DNA from 3 places in the Micromonospora carbonacea subsp. aurantiaca genome. Region 3 is predicted to be linked to each of the others. Evidence: riboswitches for the same ligand, from Rfam matches in the RefSeq annotation. Region 3 holds a riboswitch; each other region holds the start of a gene.
The links. A riboswitch is a leader RNA that binds a small molecule or an ion and turns the genes downstream of it on or off. The one in region 3 is predicted to bind cobalamin.
Positions count from the first base shown of each region.

Region 1: it holds a riboswitch for cobalamin, as region 3 does, so the genes downstream of both, HDA31_RS11020 (ribonucleoside-diphosphate reductase subunit alpha) here and cobN (cobaltochelatase subunit CobN) in region 3, are expected to answer to the same signal.
Region 2: it holds a riboswitch for cobalamin, as region 3 does, so the genes downstream of both, bluB (5,6-dimethylbenzimidazole synthase) here and cobN (cobaltochelatase subunit CobN) in region 3, are expected to answer to the same signal.

Region 1 is NZ_JACHMZ010000001.1:2,537,148-2,544,209, forward strand. It holds gene HDA31_RS11000 (glycoside hydrolase family 2 TIM barrel-domain containing protein) at 1-1,784, shown strand, start outside; gene HDA31_RS11005 (sigma-70 family RNA polymerase sigma factor) at 1,884-2,408, opposite strand; gene HDA31_RS11010 (SDR family oxidoreductase) at 2,558-3,319, opposite strand; gene HDA31_RS11015 (ester cyclase) at 3,466-3,870, opposite strand; cobalamin riboswitch at 4,113-4,323, shown strand; gene HDA31_RS11020 (ribonucleoside-diphosphate reductase subunit alpha) at 4,461-6,836, shown strand; gene HDA31_RS11025 (ribonucleotide-diphosphate reductase subunit beta) at 6,833-7,062, shown strand, end outside.
Region 2 is NZ_JACHMZ010000001.1:6,864,048-6,871,109, reverse strand. It holds gene HDA31_RS28810 (dihydrolipoyl dehydrogenase family protein) at 1-1,243, shown strand, start outside; gene HDA31_RS28805 (crotonase/enoyl-CoA hydratase family protein) at 1,258-2,019, opposite strand; gene HDA31_RS28800 (AraC family transcriptional regulator) at 2,276-3,307, shown strand; gene HDA31_RS28795 (helix-turn-helix domain-containing protein) at 3,438-4,415, shown strand; cobalamin riboswitch at 4,433-4,631, shown strand; gene bluB (5,6-dimethylbenzimidazole synthase) at 4,668-5,312, shown strand; gene HDA31_RS28785 (hypothetical protein) at 5,386-5,727, shown strand; gene HDA31_RS28780 (Rieske (2Fe-2S) protein) at 5,823-6,674, shown strand; gene HDA31_RS28775 (LysM peptidoglycan-binding domain-containing protein) at 6,913-7,062, opposite strand, start outside.
Region 3 is NZ_JACHMZ010000001.1:3,575,776-3,582,837, reverse strand. It holds gene HDA31_RS15345 (MFS transporter) at 1-948, shown strand, start outside; gene HDA31_RS15340 (hypothetical protein) at 968-1,720, opposite strand; gene HDA31_RS15335 (hypothetical protein) at 1,832-2,167, shown strand; gene cpt (chloramphenicol phosphotransferase CPT) at 2,202-2,735, opposite strand; cobalamin riboswitch at 2,995-3,124, shown strand; gene cobN (cobaltochelatase subunit CobN) at 3,413-7,062, shown strand, end outside.

The DNA of each region.
Region 1 (7,062 bases), 1.0 Mb from region 3:
CCACCGGCGGCGTGCGCAACTTCAAGGGCAGCGAGCTGCTGGAGGACGTCTACACCTACAACGACTTCTCCGGCACCGCCGAGGCGCCGACCGTGCTGCCGTGGCTGGTCACCGAGGCGGTCGGGCACACCTCCCCGCACAAGTCGTGGGACCCGGAGCAGACGCAGGTCAACACGATGCGGGTGCACCTGAACGTGCAGAACACCGCCGCCGGCAGGTCGAACATGGCCGGCGCGCTGGGCTGGGCGGCGTTCGACTACAACACCACGTTCGTCACCCCGCCGTCGTGCCAGGACTACACCTGCTACCACGGCGTCTCGGACATCTTCCGGATCCCGAAGATCGCCGCCGCCGCGTACGCCTCGCAGCGCGACCCCGCGCTGTACGGGCCGTACGTGTCGATCGCCAGCCAGTGGACGCCCGGCGTCTCCAGCGGCACCGTCTACGTCGGCGGCAACTGCCAGCAGGTCGAGCTGTTCGTCAACGGGGCGTCCCGCGGGCGCATCAACCCCAACGCGTACACGAGCCTGCCGCACCCGATGTTCCAGTTCACCGGGATCACCGTGAGCAGTGGGCAACTGCGGGCGGACTGCTGGATCGGCGGGCAGGTCGTGGCCACCGACACCCGGCACACCCCGGGCGCGGCGACCCGGCTGACGCTGACGGCCGACGACTCCGCGATCAAGGCCGACGGCGGCGACATGACCCGCGTCGTGGTCCGGGCCCTGGACAGCAACAACCAGGTGGTGCCCACCAACAGCGCCCCCGTGTCGTTCAGCGTCACCGGGCCCGGGGCGGTCGTGGGGGAGAGCCCGCTGGCCCTGGAGGCCGGCACCGGCGCGGTGTACGTCAAGAGCGCGCTGGGCCAGACGGGCGCGGTGACGCTGACGGCGTCCGCGCCGGGCCTGACGTCGGCGAACGTCACCGTGAACACGACGGCGTTCACCGACCCGATCGTGCCGGCCGGAGCGTACACGTTCGGCTTCCCGGTCGACGTCAACGACCGGCAGAGCTTCGTCTACGCGGGCAGCTGGCAGGCCGTCGGGGACAACCAGACCTTCAGCAAGGACTACACCCGCAGCGGCACCGCCGGCGACACGGCCACCCTCACCGTCACCGGCAACCGCGTGGTGCTGTTCGGGGTGCAGGACCCGTCGCACGGCTCGGCCGCCGTCTCGGTCGACGGCGGTCCGGAGCAGACGGTCAGCTTCCAGGCGTCCGCCCGCCGCGGCAACGTGGCGCTGTTCAACAGCGGCACCCTCACCCAGGGGCAGCACGTCGTGCGGGTACGGGTCGTCGGCAACGGCCCCGTCGCGCTGGACCGGGCCACCGTCGTGTCGGCCGCGCCGGCAGTGGTGGCGCCGCCGCCCCCGGCCAACGGCGGGAACGGCCAGCAGGGCACCCTCGTCGGCGCGCAGTCCAACCGCTGCGTGGACGTGCCGAACTCGACGACGACCAACGGCACCCAGGTGCAGCTCTTCGACTGCGGCGGCGGCAGCAACCAGCGGTGGACCTACACGGCGAGCCGGCAGCTCCAGGTGTACGGCAACAAGTGCCTGGACGCCTACGGCCAGGGGAGCAGCAACGGCACCACGGTCGTGATCTGGGACTGCAACGGCGGCAGCAACCAGCAGTGGAACGTCAACGCCGACGGCACCATCACCGGGGTCGCGTCGGGGCTCTGCCTGGATGCCAGCGGCGCCGCCACCGCCAACGGCACGAAGATCGTCCTGTGGTCGTGCAACGGCGGCGCGAACCAGCGGTGGAGCCTGAAGACCTCCTAGCCGCCCGCCACCCGGATCCGGGCCGGCCCGCGCACCCTGCGGGCCGGCCCGTCGTCCGTGCCCCCGCCGCGGGGCACGGCCGGCGCCGACCGTGCCCGGTCAGCCTTCCGCCACCGCGGCGCGGAGGGCGCGGAGCGCGTAGTAGACGCGGGAGCGCACGGTGCCGACCGGGACATCGAGGTCGGCGGCGACCTCGTGGGCCGTCCGGTCACGGAAGTAGACCTCGTGCAGCACGCGGCGGTGGTCTGCGCTGAGCCGGCCGACCGCTTCCCGCAACGCCTGGTTCGCGATCGCGGTGTCGGCGGTGTCGTCGCCGGTCGCGCCGAACTCCTGGTCCGTCTGCGTGGCCACCTCGACCGGGCGGGCCTGCCGTCGCCGGGCCTCGTCGATGACGAGCCGCCGGGCCACGGTGAACAGCCAGCGTCGGCTTCGGCCGTCGCTGTCGGGCGGCAGCGAATCGAGGTGACGCCACGCCCGCAGCAGGGTCTCCTGGATGACGTCCTCGGCGGTCTGCCGGTGGCTGTTGGTCAGGCCGTGGACGAACCGGGTCAGTGGCGTGCCGTGTGCGGCGAGCAGCTCACGGATGCGGGTGTCGGTGTCGTTGTCGTTGGCCAGGCAGGTCACAGGGCGGTCCAATCACTCGGGCGGCACGGCTGCCGGGAATGACGTTAGGAACGCCGGCTGACGTGTTTGTGACGATGTGGCGCGGCGGTCCGGCCCCGCGCGCGCGGGGCCGGACCGCCGGACCGCGCCGCACGGCGCGGTCCGGTCGATCACCTCGCCTGGTCGAGCCAGAGGGCGTCGGGGCCGGCGGGGAAGCGCAGCTGGCCGGTGGTGTCGTGGACGGCCCGCCACACCGTCTCGGCGACGTCGCTCTCCCGGGTGAACAGGTCCTGGTTGACGAAGCCGCCGAGGGTCCTCTTCGCGAAGGGCTCGTAGGGCGCCGGGACCAGTCCCTCCAGCGAGGCGGTGAGGTCGATGTTGTTCGTCGCCCCGGCGGCGAAGTTCGTCGTCAGGCAGGCCCCCGGCTCGACGGTCCTGGCCCGCACGCCGAACTCCGCGAGCTCCAGGGCGAGGGACGCGGTGAACCCCTCGATGGCCATCTTGCTGGCCTTGTAGACGGCCGAGAGCGCCATGTGGCCGAGCACCACGCTGGAGGTCACGTTGACCACCACCCCGGACCCGCGCTCGCGGAACTGCGGCAGCACCGCCTGGGTGGTCGCCATCACCCCGAAGGTGTTGGTCTCGAAGATCTCCCGGACCCGGGCCATGGGGGTGCCCTCGAAGACGCCGATCAGCCCGACGCCGGCGTTGTTGACCAGGGCGTCGACGGGCCCCGCCGCGGCGAACGCGGCGGTGATCGTGTCGGGCCTGGTCACGTCGAGCTCCAGGACGCGGAGCCGGTCCGACTCGGGCAGGACGTCCGCGCGCGGCGTCCGCATGGTGGCGATGACGTTCCACCCCTGCGCGAGGAAGTGCCGGGCGGTCTCCCGCCCGTATCCGGAGGAGGCACCGGTGATGAGGATCGTCTGCATGGCGTGAATGCTCCTGTCGCCCGTTCGGATGGTTGCCGCACCAATGCTGTGCGGTGGCCGGGGGAGTCACATCTGTCATTCGACTTCCCGATCCGGCCGCCGCCGGGGCGGGCGACTCAGGCGTCGCCCCGGCGGCTGGGGCCCGGCTACGACGGGAGGGCGCCGATCTGCTGCATGATGGTCAGCCGGTCGGGCGACACCCAGAACTCCGCGATCTTGCCGGCCTCGACGCGCATGACGCCGATGCCGACCGCCGAGACCCGCCGCCCGCTGGCGGGCACGCCCATGAGCTCCCCGTCGTGGGTGCCCTCGTACCGGCAGCGCAGCGCCACGAGGTCCCCGTCGGCGATCAGCTCGACGAGGGGGTGGCGCAGGTCGGGCATGCCGGCGAAGAACGCGTCACCGAACTCCTTCACCCCCTGCCGGTCCATCGACGGCAGCCCGGCCGGGTGGAACCGGTAGTCGTCGGTGCACAGGTGCAGCGGGGTCGTCCGGCCGCGGTCGAGCTCCTGGAAGTAGTCGCGGACGATCCGCTTGTTCTCCTCGGACATGGGTGGTCCTCTCGGTCGAGGGGTCGGGATGGTGACGAGCCGGGGCGGGCCCCGCCGCGACGGCTCGCCGGTCAGTCTCGTGTGGCCGGCGGCGCGCGGCGTCTGTCATCCGACTGCATCTCGCCCTGCCGGCCGCCCGCGGTTCCGGCGTTCCGCTCACCCGTCGCGGTGGTGGGGTCACGCTGCGCGGCGACTCGCCCGACACATCATCTGGTGTTGCCATCTTCGCCTTGCGCCCATATATGGTGTCACCCGTAGCTGGTTCGGCCGCCGCTCCACGGTGGTCGAGGCAAGAGGGAACCCGGTGCGAATCCGGGGCTGCCCCGCAGCGGTGAGTGGGAACGACCGCCGTCAACGAAGCACTGGGCCCGGCCGGGCCTGGGAAGCGACGGCCAGTAGGCACCGAGCACGACGCCCGCGAGTCCGAAGACCTGCCAGCGTGCCGCACGCGTCGCGTGCGGCGGTCGAAGGCCGCGTGGGACGGCCGACGCCATCAGCCGGGCAGCGGCGGCGAAGCGCGCCGTCGCGGGTGCCCGGCGGCGTCCTCCCGCGCGCCCTCGACCTCGGGGACGGGCTTGAGGAGGGCGAACATGGGCGCGACGCGGGAGCTGGCGGGGCCGGGGCAACGCCGGCACGTCATGCAGGTCCGGAAGCGGGACGGCGACACCGAGCCGGTGGACGTCAACAAGATCGTCGAGGCGGTGCAGCGCTGGGTCGCCGACCTGGACGAGGTCGATCCGTTGCGGGTGGCGACGAGGACGATCAGCGGCCTGTACGACGGGGCGACCACCGCCGAGCTGGACAAGCTGTCGATCCAGACGGCGGCGGAGCTGATCGGCGAGGAGCCGCAGTACTCGAAGCTGGCGGCGCGGCTGCTGGCCGCGTACGTGGCCGAGGAGGTCCGCGGGCAGCAGGTGGACAGCTTCAGCCAGTCCATCCGGTACGCCCACGGCCTCGGCCTGATCGGCGACGACACGGCCGCGTTCGTGGCCGCCCACGCCCGCGAGCTGGACGACGCCGTCGACCCGGCCGGTGACCTGCGGTTCGAGTACTTCGGCCTGCGCACCGTCGCCGACCGCTACCTGCTGCGGCACCCGCAGACCCGGCTGGTGGTGGAGACGCCGCAGTACTGGCTGCTGCGGGTGGCCTGCGGGCTGTCGCAGACGCCGGGGGAGGCGGTCGACTTCTACCGGCTGATGTCCAGCCTGGCGTACCTGCCCAGCTCGCCGACGCTGTTCAACTCCGGCACCCGGCACACCCAGATGTCGTCGTGCTTCCTGGTCGACTCGCCGCGCGACGAACTCGACTCGATCTACGAGCGCTACCACCAGGTCGCGAAGCTGTCGAAGTTCTCCGGCGGTATCGGCATCTCCTGGTCGCGGGTGCGGGGCCGCGGCGCGCTGATCCGGGGCACCAACGGCAGGTCGAACGGGATCGTGCCGTTCCTCAAGACCCTCGACGCCGGGGTGGCGGCGGTCAACCAGGGCGGCCGGCGCAAGGGCGCTGCCTGCGTCTACCTGGAGCCGTGGCACCCGGACGTCGAGGAGTTCCTGGAGCTGCGGGACAACACCGGCGAGGAGTCCCGGCGCACCCACAACCTGAACCTGGCCAACTGGATCCCGGACGAGTTCATGCGCCGGGTCGAGGCCGACGGCGACTGGTCGCTGATCGACCCGTCCGACGCCCCCGAGCTGCCCGACCTCTACGGCGAGGCGTTCGACTCCGCGTACCGGGCGGCGGAGAAGAAGGCCGTCCGCACCGTCCGGGCCCGCGACCTGTACGGGCGGATGATGCGCACGCTCGCGCAGACCGGCAACGGGTGGATGACGTTCAAGGACGCGTCCAACCGGCTGTCCAACCAGACCGGCGAGCCGGGCAACGTGATCCACCTGTCGAACCTGTGCACCGAGATCCTGGAGGTCAACGACGACGCCGAGACGGCCGTGTGCAACCTCGGCTCGGTCAACCTGGGCGCGCACGTCGGGGCCGACGGCGTCGACTGGGACCGGCTGCGCGCGACGGTCCGCACGGCGGTGGTGTTCCTCGACCGGGTCATCGACATCAACTACTACCCGGCGGCGCAGGCGGCGGCGTCGAACCCGCGCTGGCGGCCGGTCGGGCTCGGGCTGATGGGCTGGCAGGACGCGCTGTTCACCCTGCGCCTGCCGTTCGACTCGCCCGAGGCCCGCGAGCTGTCGACCCGGGTGCAGGAGGAGATCCTGCTGACCGCCCTGGAGACCTCCGCCGGGCTCGCCGAACGGTTCGGACCGCACCCGGCGTACGACCGGACCCGGGCCGCCCGCGGCGAGCTGCACCCGGACCTGTGGGGCGCGGAGGTCACCCAGACGGCGCGGTGGGCCGCGCTGCGCGCGCGGATCGCCGCGCACGGCCTGCGCAACTCGCTGCTGGTCGCGATCGCGCCGACCGCCACCATCGCCTCGATCGCCGGCTGCTACGAGTGCATCGAGCCGCAGGTGTCCAACCTGTTCAAACGCGAGACCATGTCCGGCGAGTTCCTCCAGGTCAACACGTACCTGGTCCGTGAGCTGAAGGAGCGCGGGCTGTGGACCCCGGCGGTCCGCGAGCGGATCAAGCGCGACGAGGGCTCGGTGCAGGGCGTCACCGAGCTGCCCGAGGCGGTGCGGAGCCTGTTCCGCACGGCGTGGGAGCTGCCGCAACGCGCGCTGATCGACCTGGCCGCCGCCCGCGCCCCGTACATCGACCAGTCGCAGTCGCTCAACCTGTTCCTGAGCGCGCCGACCATCGGCAAGCTCTCCTCGATGTACCTGTACGCCTGGAAGGCCGGGCTCAAGACCACCTACTACCTGCGGTCGCGTCCCGCGACCCGGATCCAGCAGGCCACCGTCGCGGTCGCCCCGGCCACCGGGCCGGTCGTCGCGGTGAGCGCCGACGAGGCGCTGGCCTGCTCCCTGGAGAACCCCGAGAGCTGCGAGGCGTGCCAGTGACCACCGTTTCCGAACCCCACCCTGCCGCCGGCGAGCGGCACCTGCTGCTCGACCCCGGGATGGACCTGACCCTGCGGCCGATGCGCTACCCCCGGTTCTTCGACCGGTTCAAGGACGCGATCAGGAACACCTGGACCGTCGAGGAGGTCGACCTGCACTCCGACCTCGCCGACCTCGCCCGGCTCTCCCCGGCGGAGCAGCACCTGGTGTCCCGGCTGGTCGCGTT
Region 2 (7,062 bases), 3.3 Mb from region 3:
CGAGTTCGCGGGCGAGGCCGACGTCCGCCCCGACTGGGCCCCGGTGGCGAAGCGGATCCGCGAGGAGGCCACCGACACCTGGGACGACCGGGTCGCGGTGGAGCGGTTCACCGGCAAGGGCGGCCGGTTCGTGCGGGGCAGCGGGGCGCTCGACGGCCCCGGCCGGGTCCGCGTCGGCGACCGGGTCTTCCAGGCCCGGCACGGCATCGTGCTCGGCACCGGCACCCGGCCCTTCGTGCCGCCGCTGCCCGGGCTGGCCGACACGCCGTACTGGACGAACCAGCAGGCCATCGAGGTCGAGGAGCTGCCGGGCAGCCTGCTGGTGCTCGGCGGCGGCGCGATCGGGCTGGAGCTGGCCCAGGTCTTCGCCCGGTTCGGCGTCGAGGTGACCGTGCTGGAGGCGTCGGGCCGGGTGCTCGCCGTCGAGGAGCCCGAGTCCTCCGAGGTGGCCGCCGCCGCCCTGCGCGCCGACGGGGTGCGGATCGCCACCGACGTACGCGCGGAGCGGGTCGACCACGACGGGCGGGCGTTCACGCTGCGGGCGGCGGGCGGGGCCGAGTTCACCGCCGAGCGGCTGCTCGTGGTCACCGGCCGCCGGGCGCACCTCGACGAGCTGGGCCTCGACACGGTCGGCCTCGACCCGGGCCAGCGGTTCCTCGCCGTGGACGACCGGATGCGCGCCGCCGCCGGGATCTGGGGCGTCGGCGACCTGACCGGGGAGGGCGCGTTCACCCACATCGCCATGTACCAGGCGGCCATCGTGGTCGCCGACGTGCTCGACCACGTCCGGCGGGCGCAGGCCGGCGCGGACGCGAGCGGCAGCGCCAGCGCGGTCGGCGGCGTGGCGCGCACGGAGGGCGCCGGGATCGCCGGCGGGGTGCCGCACGCCGACTACCGGGCGCTGCCCCGGGTCACCTTCACCGACCCCGAGATCGGCGCGGTCGGGCTCACCGAGCGCCAGGCCCGCGAGCGGGGCATCAACGTGCAGGTCGGGATGAGCCGGCTCGACTCGTCCACCCGGGGCTGGATCCACCGGGGCGACGGGTTCGTCAAGCTGGTGGCGGACGCCGACCGGGGGGTGCTGGTCGGGGCCACCTCGGCCGGTCCGGCCGGCGGCGAGGTGCTGTCGGGCCTGGTGGTGGCGGTGCACGCGGAGGTGCCGCTGGCCCGGCTCCGGCACATGATCTACGCGTACCCGACGTTCCACCGCGCCATCGAGACCGCCGTGCGCGACCTGAGGTAGCCGGCCGGCACCCCTCAGGCGGGGGCGCCGTGGCGGCCCGCGCCGGCCGCGAACCGGGCCGCCCCCGCCGTCGCGTCGGCCGCGAGGGACGCCGCGCCGTAGGCCAGCTCCACCGCGAGGGCCTCCGGCTCGGGCAGGTTCGCGCCGGCCAGCACGGCCGCCCGGTCGTTGCGCAGGCACGCCTGCGGGTGCCGGGCGATCTCGGCGGCCAGCCGCTCGGCCTCCGCGCGGGCCGTGCCCGGCGCGACCAGCCGGTTCACCAACCCCATCGCGTACGCCTCCTCGGCCGGCACCGGTCGGCCCGTGAGGATCAGGTCCATCGCCCGGCTCTCGCCGATCAGCCTCGGCAGCCGGACGGTGCCGCCGTCGACCAGCGGCACGCCCCAGCGTCGGCAGAACACCCCGAGCACCGAGTCGGACTCGGCGACCCGCAGGTCGCACCAGAGCGCCAGCTCCAGCCCGCCGGCCACGGCGTAGCCGGAGATCGCGGCGATCACCGGCTTGGACAGCCGCAGCCGGGTCGGTCCCATCGGTCCGTCGCCGTCCGGCTCGACCCGGTTGCCGCTCGGCGTGCCGATCGCCTTGAGGTCCGCCCCGGCGCAGAACGTGCCGCCGGCCCCCCACAGCACGGCCACCGCCGCCGCCGGGTCGGCCTCGAAGGCGCGGAACGCGTCGGCCAGGGCCCGGGCGGTGGGACCGTCGACGGCGTTGCGGGACGCCGGCCGGTCCAGGATCACCGTGGTCACCGCGGCGGCGTGCTCGACCCGTACCCCCATCGGGACAGCATGCCTGCCCGGGCGTCGACGCACCAGCGTGGACGGGAGCCGGGCGGACGGCCGCGGTGTTCGTACTTCGTACATCGACTTCGCGCGGCGGACAGCGCGGTCCGTGGCCACTTCTCTCGTCTGCCGTCGACGGACAGAATGCCCGCTGGAGGGCCACCGACAGTGCTGAAGTGAACTCGCGCCGTGCGCGTCGCGCCCGTGGCCCGGGTGAGGCGAGGGACGCCGGTCGGCGATGCGGGGAGAGGCCGTGGCAGGACGAACCGGGGCGGGACCTTCCGCGACGAAGCGGGTCGACTGTGGAGACGAGTCGACCGCCGACCCGCCCGGGTCGTGGTCGCGGCTCGTCACGGCCGACCCGGACGAGGCGCACCGCTGGCTGCTGGCGGCCTATCCGGAACACCGGCTACGCGCGTTCGACCGTCGCGCGGGGGCTGTCTTCCGGGCTGCCCACGCGCGGTTCGGCTCGGCGAGCGTCGCCCGGGTGCGCTACCCGATGAACGCGGACAACGATGTGTTCACCCGGGACGTTCTTGGGGTGGCGGAGGTGCTCTCCGGCGGCTGGGGGGTCGACGTCGGGGCCGGGGAGGTGATGGCCGGCGCGGGTGACCTGCTGCTGGTGCCGCCCCGGCGGACCAGGACGATCCTGCACCGCGACATGGAGGTCGTCGCCATGGAGATTCCCCTCGCCGACGTGGAGCGGGTGGCGCAGGAGCGGTGCGGACTCGCGCCGGTCGACCTGCGATTCCAGGGACTGGCGCCGGTGTCCCCGTCCGCCGCGCAGCTCTGGCGCACCACCACGCGTTATCTCACCCAGGTGGCGCTGCCGGTTGCCGCGTTCGGGGCGAACGCCCTGGTGCAGGCGGAGGCGACGGGCCTGCTGGTGGCCGTCGCGCTGGCCACGTTCCCCAACACGACGATGACCGAAGCGCCGACGCGCGGCGCAGGGGCCGTCGCGCCGGCCGCGGTCCGTCGCGCGGTCGCCTACATCGAGCAGCACGCGAACCAGGCCCTGACCGTGACCGACGTGGCGGTCGCGGCCGGGCTGGGCGCGCGGGCGCTCCAGCAGGCATTCCGGAAATACCTCGACACCACACCGACGGGCTACCTGCGGCGGGTGCGCCTGGAGCGGGTACACAGCGACCTCCAGGCCGCCGAGCCCGGCGCGGGGCTCACCGTGGCCGCCGTCGCCGCGCGGTGGGGCTTCGTCCACCTCGGCCGGTTCGCCACCGAGTACCGCCGGGCCTACGGGCAGCCGCCCAGCCGGACCCTGCGGGGCTGACGGACGGCGCGGACCCTGGCCCGTCGGCCGCGCCGGTCGCCGGGCGGGGGAGGAACCGCCCCGGCGTGCCGTTGCGCGGCCCGCGCGCGCCGAGTAGCTAGGCTCCCTCGTGACCGAGGGGTGTGAATCAATGACGTACGGTAGTCATGGCCCGCCGGTGCTCACCCGGTTCTCGACCAGCGATCCGGCCGAGGCGGCGCACGTCTTCGAGACCGCGTACGGCCGCAGCGTGCGGCTGGCCGCCGTGCCGACCGGGCTTCCGTTGCGACACGACCGGTGGAACGCCGGCGCGTTCTGCATCGACGACATCAGCATCTCCCTGGACCTGCGGGTGCAGGCGGAACCACTCGGGTACGTCCTGCTCGCCGCCCCCCGCCGGGGGTGCTTCGGGCACCGGTGCGACGGGGTCGACGAGCTGATCGGGCCCGGCGAGGTCGGCGTGCTCTACCAGCCCGACCTGCCCGGCTCCTCGTGGTCCAGCGACCTGGACGTGACCTCCGTCCTGCTGGACCTCTCGCTGTTCGACCAGGTCGCCCGCGTCGACCCGGACCGCCCGCTGACACCCCTGCGGTTCGCCAGCTTCCGGTCGGTCTGCGCCGATGCCCAGTGGCGGTGGCGGCAGACCGTCCGGTACGCGGAGTCCGTCATCGCCGCCGGTGGCGCGCCGGGCGCGTCGCCGCTCGTGCTCGGCGGCCTCGGCCGCCTGCTCGCCGCGGCGACGCTCGCCGCGTTCCCCAGCAACGCCGTCGTGGCGGACCGGCCGTGCGACCGGGCCGACGCCCACGCGGGGACCCTGCGCCGGGCGATCGCCTTCATCGAGTCCGCCGCCGGGACCGACATCGGTCTCGTCGACATCGCCCGCGCCGCCGCCACCACCCCCCGCGCGGTGCAGCTCGCGTTCCGCAGTCAGCTCGGCACGACCCCCCTGGCCTACCTGCGCCGGGTGCGGCTCGATCTGGCCCGTCGGGACCTGACCCGGGCCGTGCCCGGCGACGGCGTCTCGGTGGCCGCGGTCGCCGCCCGCTGGGGATTCGCCGACCCGCGCCGCTTCGCCGCCCGCTATCTCGCCACGTACGGGGAGCTGCCCGGCCGGACGCTGCGCCGCTGACGCGGGTTAGCATCGCCGGCGGCACGATCATGCGAGGTGCCCCGCCTGCGCGGGGAGAATCGGGAAGCCGGTGCGAATCCGGCACGGGCCCGCCGCGGTGACCGGGGAGCCACCGTCCACGCGCGAGGAGCGCAGCCACTGGCCGTGCGGCTGGGAAGGCGGACGGGCAGGCGTCGATCCGGGAGTCCGAAGACCGGCCTCGCGTCGACCGCCCACCCGTCGAGGTGGGCCGAGCGCAGCGGGAGCCTGCCTGTGGAACTCTACGACGCCATCCGCCGCCGCCGGGACGTCCGGGCCCAGTTCACCGGGGAGCCGGTGCCGGCCGACGCCCTGCACCGGATCCTCGTCGCCGCGCACGCCGCGCCCAGCGTCGGCTACTCGCAGCCGTGGGACTTCGTCCTGGTCCGGGATCCCGCCGTCCGCCGCCGGTTCCACCGGCACGTGCAGGTCGAGCGGGCCGCCTTCGCCGCCACCCTGGACGGCGCGGCGGCCGAACGGTTCGCGCGTATCAAGATCGACGGGGTGCTGGAGTCGACGTTGTCGGTCGTCGTCACCTACGACCCGCAGCGCGGCGGCCCGGCCGTGCTCGGTCGGCACGCCATCGCCGATGCCGGCCTCTACTCGGTCTGCCTGGCCATCCAGAACCTCTGGCTCGCCGCCACCGCCGAGGGGCTGGGCGTCGGGTGGGTCTCCTTCTACCGGGAGCCGTTCCTCGCCGAGCTGCTGGGCGTGCCGGCCGGCATCCGGCCGGTGGCCTGGCTCTGCGTCGGGCCGGTGACGCATCTGGAGGCCGTGCCCGACCTGGAGCGGCACGGGTGGCGGCGGGGCCGGCCCCTCGCCGAGGCGGTGCACCACGACCGCTGGGCGCGGCGGGCGGCTGACCGACCGAACAGCTAATTCAGGTACGTCTATGCGGCGGCTAGGCTGACGTCGCCCTGAGTCATCGCTTAGCTACGTCGGGAGGAGTTCCATGCGTACCACCGTCAAGGTCCTGGCCGCATCCGCCCTCGCCACCCTGGGTCTGGCCGCCGCCGCCACCCCGGCGCTCGCCGCCGCCCCGGCGCCCTTCTGCGAGTCCGGCGCGTCGCAGTTCTACTGCGACGCCAGCAGCACCGGCACGACGACGTGGACCGTCACCTGGTACTCCGGCAGCGTCGGCACCTTCACGACCGCCGGGTCGACCCTCTTCGCCACCTGCCCGGCCAGCAACCTCGGCCACCCCGTACGGGCCAGCTACAGCTACTTCGACGGCAGCGCCACCCAGTACAGCGGGACCACCCAGTTCATCTGCCGCAGCGGCCCCTGGCAGTAGCCGGGCCCCGTCCGGCGTACGCGTGGACCCGCGTACGCCGGACAGCCGCCGCGACTGCCCGGTTTGCGACCGCTTCTGCCGGGAAGTCGGACGGAATGCGGGCACTCTTGACGAAACTCGAACAGGCCTCGACGCTGGACCGGACCGGTGACCGGCTGCAACGCGCCGTCCAGGCCACCCTGCGCCCGCAGCGGGTCCGTGACCTGCTGCACGGCGTCTTCATCGGTCATCCGCTGCACCCGGCACTGGTGCAGGTGCCGGTCGGCTCCTGGATCAGCGCGGCCGTGCTCGACCTGATGCCCGGCCAGCGCCGGGCGGCCACCGCCCTGGTCGGGCTGGGCACCGTCAGCGCCCTCCCCGCGGCGATCGCCGGCCTCAACGACTGGGCGGCCCTCTCCCGGGAGCAGCGCCGCGTCGGACTGGTGCACGCCGCCGCCAACGCCGTCGGCCTGACCCTGTACGCGGGTTCGCTGGCGGCCCGGCTGCGCGGGCGGCACGGCACGGGGCGGGCGCTGGCGTACCTCGGGCTGGGCGCGGCGAGCGCGGGGGCGTACCTCGGCGGGCACCTCGCGTACAAGCAGGGGGCGCAGGTCAACCAGAGCATCTCCGAGCTGCACCGGATCGGCGAGGGCTGGCACCCGCTGGCGGACATGGCCAACCTGCCGCAACGGAAGCTGGTCACCCGCGAGGTCGACGACGTCTCGGTGATCCTCTACCGGCACGGCGACGAGGTCACGGTGATGCTGGAGCGCTGCCCGCACCAGAGCGGCCCGCTCGGCGAGGGCGACGTCACCGAGATCGACGGGCACGCCTGCGTCGTCTGCCCGTGGCACGGGAGCGCGTTCCGGCTCAACGGGGGCGAGGTCATGCACGGGCCGTCCGGTAACGACCAGCAGATCCTGCCGACCCGGGTGGTCGACGGGGTCCTGGAGGCCCGGCTGCCCTGAGCCCGGGTTCGGTGGCCCGCGCCGCGCCGCGCCTTGGGCCGCGCCGCGCCGGGCTCCGGGCCGCGCTGCGGGCCGCGCCGCGCCCGGCGGGACCGCCGCCATGTCGGCGACATGGCGGTTTCCCTCGCGCCGGATACCCCCATGTCGGCGACATGAAGTCGATCAAGGATCCCGCCTGGCTCCGCCCGGCTCGGTCCGCCCGGTCCGCGCCGGCCCGCCCGGTCCGCGCCGGCTGGGGTCAGTCCCGGCGGTGCCGTCCGGTGACGAGGGCCCGCGCGCTGTTGGTGGCCCGGACGACCGCCGGCCGGCGGCGCAGCCCGAGAACCGCCCCGATCTGCGCCCCGACGATGCTGGCGACGGCGAGCACCGCCGAGACGGCGAGCGGCCG
Region 3 (7,062 bases):
GGGTTGGCCGTCGCCGGCACGTCCGCCGGGGTCGCCGGCTTCCTGCCCGGGGCCGCCGTCGGCCTGTTCGCCTTCGGCTACGGCGCCGGCACCTGCGACGTGGCGATGAACATCGAGGGTACGACGGTCGAGCGGCGGCTGGGGCGCACCATCCTGCCCCGGTTCCACGCGGCCTGGAGCCTCGGCTCGGTGGCCGGGGCGGGGATCGGGGCCGGAGCCGCGCGGGTCGGGGTGCCGATCGCCGCGCACCTGAGCGTCCTCGCGGCGGTGGTGCTGGTCGGCACGCTGCTCGGGGTCCGGACGTTCCTCGCCGCCGGCACCGCGTCGGCCGGCGGGGAGCGGGCCGCCGCCGCGGCCCGGCGCGCGTCGCTGCTCGCCGCCTGGCGGGAGCCGCGCACGCTGCTCATCGGCCTGCTGGTGCTGGTGATGGCGTTCACCGAGGGCAGCGCCAACGACTGGCTGGCCGTGGCGTTCGTCGACGGGTACGGGCTCAGCGAGGCGGCCGGCGCCGCCGTGTTCGGGGTGTTCGTGGTCGGCATGACCATCGGGCGCACCGCCGGAACCGTGGCGATCGACCGCTGGGGCCGGGTGCCCGTGCTGTTCGGCACCATCCTGCTCGCCGCGGCGGGCGCCGGCCTCGCGGTGCTGGCCGGCGACGGGCCGGTGGCGATCCTCGGCGTGGCACTGTGGGGGCTGGGCGCGTCGCTCGGCTTCCCGGTGGGGCTCAGCGCCGCCGCCGACGAGGAGGACCGGGCGCCGGCCCGGGTCAGCGTCGTCGGCGTGATCGGCTACACGGCCTTCCTCGGCGGCCCGCCGCTGCTCGGCCTGCTCGGCGACCAGGTGGGCACGCTGCGGGCGCTGCTGTTGGTGCCGCTGCTCCTGGTGCCCGCCCTCGCCCTGGTCCCGGTGCTCCGGCCGCCGGCCGGCACGCGCAGCCGCCCGGTCTAGCGCCGGTTGCGCAGCGGGGTCAGCCGGTGGCGGGGTCCGGGCCGCGGTGGTGGTCCGGGCGCAGCCAGACGCGCAGCGGCCCGATCCGCCGGAAACCCGCCTCCTCGGCCGGCGGCAGGCCGCCTCCGGACTCGTAGCCGACCAGCGGCCGGTCCGGGCAGGCGGCCACGACGCCCCGCCACACCCGGGCGAGATCGCCGTCGGCGGCGAAGACGTTGGAGACCCCGACCGCCGGGCCTCCGTCGGTCAGCACGGCGCCTGCGGTGACCGCGCCGTCGGCCGCGTGCCGGGCGAGGATCGTGACCCGCGGGTCGGCCAGCAGCGCCGGCCGGCGCAGGACCTCGCTGCCGTGCGCGGCGGACCAGTCGGCCAGCCCTCGCGCCGACGTGACCGGGGCCAGTGCCGTCGGGCCGGCCCCGGGCGGCACGACGAGCGGCATGACGAGCGGCATGACGAGCGACGCGCCGGGCGGTGCGGCTGGCGGGCGGTGGATCCACTCGGCCGCGAAGAGCACCCGGAAGCCGTGCGGGGCGAGGTCCAGGTCGGCGAAGCTGTCCTTCACCGACGCGCCGGGACCGGCATCGATCCGGGCCAGCAGCCGGGCGGCGTCCACGTGGGGGCGCAGGGTCACCGCGTCCGGATACCACTGCGGGGAACGGCGGGGCACCGACCAGGCGTCCGCGTCGCGCGCCCCCGCGAGGCCGTGGGCCCGGCCGACCAGGTCGCACCAGTCGGCGTTGTCCCGCGCCGCCACCGCCCGCCACGCCGCCACCGGGGGAGTGTACGGGGAGGCGGGCCGGGTCAGCTTCCTCACATCCCGCGTCCAGCAGGCTGCCAGGCGGGGATGCTCCACTGGAGGGCGCGCCGAGGAGAGGAGCCGGGCATGGGCTGGTTCAGCCGCCGCCGACCTGTCGCCGACGGGATCCCGACGAAGCTCGACCGCGAGGCGACGCCGGACGACCTGGCCGCCCTGGAGGAGTTCGTCCGCAGCCGCCGGGGCGTGGAGTTCTACCTGGAGCCGGAGACCACCGCGACCGACACCACCGTGATGGCGATAGCCCACGACGGGGAGTGGATCCGGCGGCGGACCGGGTCGCCGCGGGCCGCCGCGAAGATCGCCCAGCGGCACGCCGTGCCGTTGTACGAGGCCGCGCGGACCGGGTACCCGGAGCGGATGCGGGCCTGGAACCGGGCGCACCCGGAGCGCCGGGCGCGCTGACCCCGGGCGCCGTCGGCCCGCCGCACCGAGTCGCTCAGCGCACGTGCGCGGCGATGGCGCGGGCGCAGTCGAGCGACTCGGTGCGGCCGGTGTCGACCTCGACGTCGTAGCGGACCCCCTCGTGCACGGTCTCGGCCTGCGCCGCCGCCATCCCGATCACCCGGTCGCCCCGGGCGATCTCCCGGGCCGCCGCGACGGCCGGGGGACACCGCACGCCGGCCCACAGCACCTCGACGTCGGCCAGGTAGCCGCCGAGCCGCTCCTGGGAGGCGCCGCCGCCGAGGAAGACCTCGTCCAGGATGATCCGCGCCCCGGCGTCCGCCATCGCGGCGATGCCGACCAGCCAGGCGTGCTGCACGGCGAGGAAGTCCCCGCCGACGTCGACCTCGCCGTGCGGGCCGAAGCTCAGCCCGGCGGGGCTGCCCAGCAGGGCCGGCGGCAGCCGGTCGATCAGGTCGTCCACGCCGAAACTGATCCACGGGTGCGGCAGGACGCGCTGGAGGCACCGGACGATCGCGGACTTGCCCGAGCTGGAGCCGCCGTTGAGCACGATGACCTGCGTCGCCACTGATCGGATTCCCTTCGGGCAAGTCCCGTCCCGCGCCGGCGGGCGATGATCGGAATCAGCCTAGCCAGCCCGGGGGCGGGCGGCGGGGAAATGCGCGCGGAACGGCCCGCATCCATCGGCGTACGACATTTGCTTTCGCCGCATCCGATTCCCGATGCAATTGTCAGGCATCGATGTCGTTAGGGGAGTGGGGTGGCCGGGAGTCCGGCGTTGACCGGCGGCGGTCGGGTGTGGCAGCATTCGCGGCCTGACGGCAGTGAAGGAAGCCGGTGCGATTCCGGCGCGGTCCCGCCACTGTCACCGGGGAGCGATCCCCCCTCGTGAGTCACGGCCGTGTGTCTGCGGTTGGAAGGCCGGGGGAGAGCGTCGATCCGGAAGCCAGGATACTTCGGCCGTCGGAGCGACCCCAGGGCGTGGACACCCGAGGAGGACCCGATGACGCACGGCGTCTCGCACATCGACGATCATCGTCGCCGCCTGCTGGCGCGCGGCAGCCTGCCCGCGCCCCGTCGCCGCACCTGAGCCCGAGCCCCGCGTACCGCGCCACGCTGCGCCCCCGGCGCCCCGGCCCGCGCCGGTGAGCCGGCCGCAGGCCCGCCGTACCCGCTGAACCCGCGCCCACGCCTGCCCGCAGGCGGCCTGCCCGCCGCCCCGTGCGTCACTCTCCGGAGCCCTCCGTGCGCATCCTGCTGCTGTCCACCGCCGACACCGACCTGCTCGCCGCCCGGGCCAGCGGCGTCGGCTACCGGCTGGCCAACCCCGCCCGGGTCGCCGCCGACGCCGTGCCGGCGCTGCTCGACGGCGTCGACCTCGCCGTCGTACGGCTGCTCGGGGGCCGGCAGGCGTGGCCGGACGGCCTCGCGGCCGTGCTCGGCTCCGGGGTGCCGACGGTCGTCCTCGGCGGCGAGGCGGTGCCCGACGCGGAGCTGATGGCCGCGTCCACCGTGGCCTCCGGGGTGGCCACCGGGGCCCTGGCGTACCTGGTCGAGGGCGGGCCGGGCAACCTCGCCGAGCTGGCCCGGTTCCTCTCCGACACGGTGCTGCTCACCGGCGCGGGCTTCGCCCCGCCCGCGCCCACCCCCGGGCACGGCGTCCACGGCGAGCGGCCCGTCAAGCCCGAGCGGCCGACGGTCGGGATCGTCTTCTACCGGGCGCACGCCCTCGCCGGGAACACCGCCTTCGTCGACGCCCTCGCCGACGCCGTCGACGCCGCCGGGGCGAACCCCCTGCCGGTCTTCTGCGGCTCGCTGCGCGGGCTGGCCCCCGGCGACGGGCCGCTGGAGCTGTTCGCCCGCTGCGACGCCCTCGTCGTCACCGTGCTGGCCGCGGGCGGGACGGTGGCCGCCGACGCCTCCGCCGGGGGCGACGACGCCTGGGACGTCGGCGCGCTCGCCGCCCTCGACGTGCCGATCGTGCAGGCGCTCTGCCTCACCAGCACCCGCGACCAGTGGGCCGGCAGCGACGCCGGGCTGTCCCCGCTGGACGCCGCCATGCAGGTGGCCATCCCCGAGTTCGACGGCCGGATCGTCACCGTGCCGTTCTCGTTCAAGCGGATCGACGCCGACGGGCTGTCGGTCTACGAGCCCGACCCCGAGCGGGCCGCCCGGGTCGCCGGGATCGCCGCGCGCCAGGCCCGGCTGCGGCACGTGCCGCACGCCGACAAGCGGCTGGCGATCGTGCTCAGCTCCTACCCGACGAAGCACTCCCGGGTCGGCAACGCCGTCGGCCTGGACACCCCCGCCTCGGCGGTGCGGCTGCTCGCCGCGCTCGCCGACGCCGGCTACCACCTCGGCGACCGGCCGGTGCCCGACGACGGGGACGCGCTCATCCACGCCCTGATCGCCGCCGGCGGCCACGACGTGGAGTGGCTCACCCCCGAGCAGCTCGCCGCCGCCGACGCCCGGGTGCCGCAGGCAAGCTACCGGCGCTGGTTCGACGCGCTCCCGGCCGGGCTGCGCGGGCGGATCCGCGAGCACTGGGGCGAGCCCCCCGGCGAGCTGTACGTCGACGACGGGCACGTGGTGCTCGCCGGCCTGCGGCTGGGCAACGTGCTGCTGGCGATCCAGCCGCCGCGCGGCTTCGGCGAGAACCCGATCGCCATCTACCACGACCCCGACCTGCCGCCCAGCCACCACTACCTCGCCGCGTACCGCTGGCTGGCCGCGCCCGAGGCGGACGGCGGGTTCGGCGCGGACGCCGTGGTGCACCTCGGCAAGCACGGGACCCTGGAGTGGCTGCCCGGCAAGGGCCTCGGCCTGGCCGCCGACTGCGCCCCCGACGCCGTCCTCGGCGACCTGCCGCTGGTGTACCCGTTCATCGTCAACGACCCCGGCGAGGGCACCCAGGCCAAGCGCCGCGCCCACGCCGTCGTCGTCGACCACCTCGTGCCGCCGATGGCCCGCGCCGAGACGTACGGCGACCTGGCGAAACTCGAACAGCTCCTCGACGAGTACGCCACCGTGCAGGCCCTCGACCCGGCGAAGGTCCCGACGGTGCGGGCGCAGATCTGGGACCTGGTGCGCGCCGCCGAGCTGCACCACGACCTGCACACCGCCGACATGCCCGCCGCCGACGACTTCGACGACTTCGTGCTGCACCTCGACGGGTACCTGTGCGAGGTCAAGGACGTGCAGATCCGCGACGGCCTGCACGTCCTCGGCGGCGCGCCCACCGGCGAGGCGCGGGTCAACCTGGTCCTCGCCGTGCTGCGCGCCCCCCAGGTGTGGGGCGGGGTGCGCGCCCTGCCCGGCCTGCGCCAGGCGCTCGCCGCCGCGTACGGCCTCGACGAGGCCGCCCTGCTCGCCGAGCCGGGACGGCGCATCGCCGTGCCGAAGGAGCTGACCGACGTGGCCGACGGCCCCGCCGGCACCGCCGCCGACGCCGTCGACCTGATCGAGGGGCTGGCCCGCCGCCTCGTCGCCAACCTGGAGGCCACCGGCTGGGCCGCCGACGCCGACGCGAACACCAGCACCGGCACCGGTATCGACGCCGACGCCAGCGCCGACCGGGTCGACGCCGTCGTCGCGGAGGTCACCGGCCGGGCGATCCCCGACGCCGCCGACGTGCTGCGCTTCGCCGCCCGCGAGGTGGTGCCCCGGCTGGCGCGCACCACCGACGAGGTCGGCCGGGTGCTCGGCGCGCTCGACGGCCGGTTCGTGCCGCCCGGCCCGTCCGGCTCGCCCACCCGGGGCCTGGTCAACGTGCTGCCCACCGGCCGCAACTTCTACTCCGTCGACCCGAAGGCGATCCCCAGCCGCAACGCCTGGGACGTCGGCGTGGCCCTCGCGGACTCGCTGCTGGCCCGCCACCTCGCCGACACCGGCGCCTACCCCCGCTCGGTGGGGCTCACCGTCTGGGGCACCAGCGCCATGCGCACCCAGGGCGACGACGTCGCCGAGGTGCTCGCCCTGCTCGGCTGCCGCCCCACCTGGGACGACCGGTCCCGCCGGGTCACCGGCGTCGAGGTGGTGCCGCTCGCCGAGCTGGGCCGGCCCCGCGTCGACGTCACCGTCCGCATCTCGGGGTTCTTCCGCGACGCGTTCCCGCACGTCGTCGCGCTGATCGACGACGCGGTGCGCCGGGTCGCCGCCCTCGACGAGCCGGCGCGGGACAACTACGTCGCCGCGCACGTCGCCGCCGACCTCGCCGAGCACGGCGACGAGCGCCGGGCCACCGCCCGCGTCTTCGGCTCCAAACCGGGGGCGTACGGGGCGGGGCTGCTGCCGCTGATCGACGCCCGCAACTGGCGCAGCGACGCGGACCTCGCCGAGGTGTACGCCGTCTGGGGAGGCTACGCGTACGGCCCCGGCCTGGACGGGCGGGAGGCCCGCGCCGACATGGAACGCTCCTTCGCCCGCATCGCCGTGGCGGTGAAGAACCAGGACACCCGCGAGCACGACATCGTCGACTCCGACGACTACTTCCAGTACCACGGCGGGATGGTGGCGATGGTGCGCCACCTCACCGGCGTCGCCCCCGCCGCGTACGTGGGGGACTCGGCGATGCCGCACGACGTGCGCACCCGCACCCTCGGCGAGGAGACCCGGCGGGTGTTCCGGGCCCGGGTGGTGAACCCGAAGTGGATCGCCGCGATGCGCCGGCACGGCTACAAGGGCGCGTTCGAGCTGGCCGCCACCGTGGACTACCTGTTCGGCTACGACGCCACCGCCGGCGTCGTCGACGACTGGATGTACGAGCGCCTCGCCGCCGAGTACGTCTTCGACGACACCACCCGGGCGTTCCTGGAGCAGTCCAACCCGTGGGCGCTGCGCGGCATCACCGAGCGGCTGCTGGAGGCCGCCGAGCGGGGGATGTGGGCCGCCCCGCA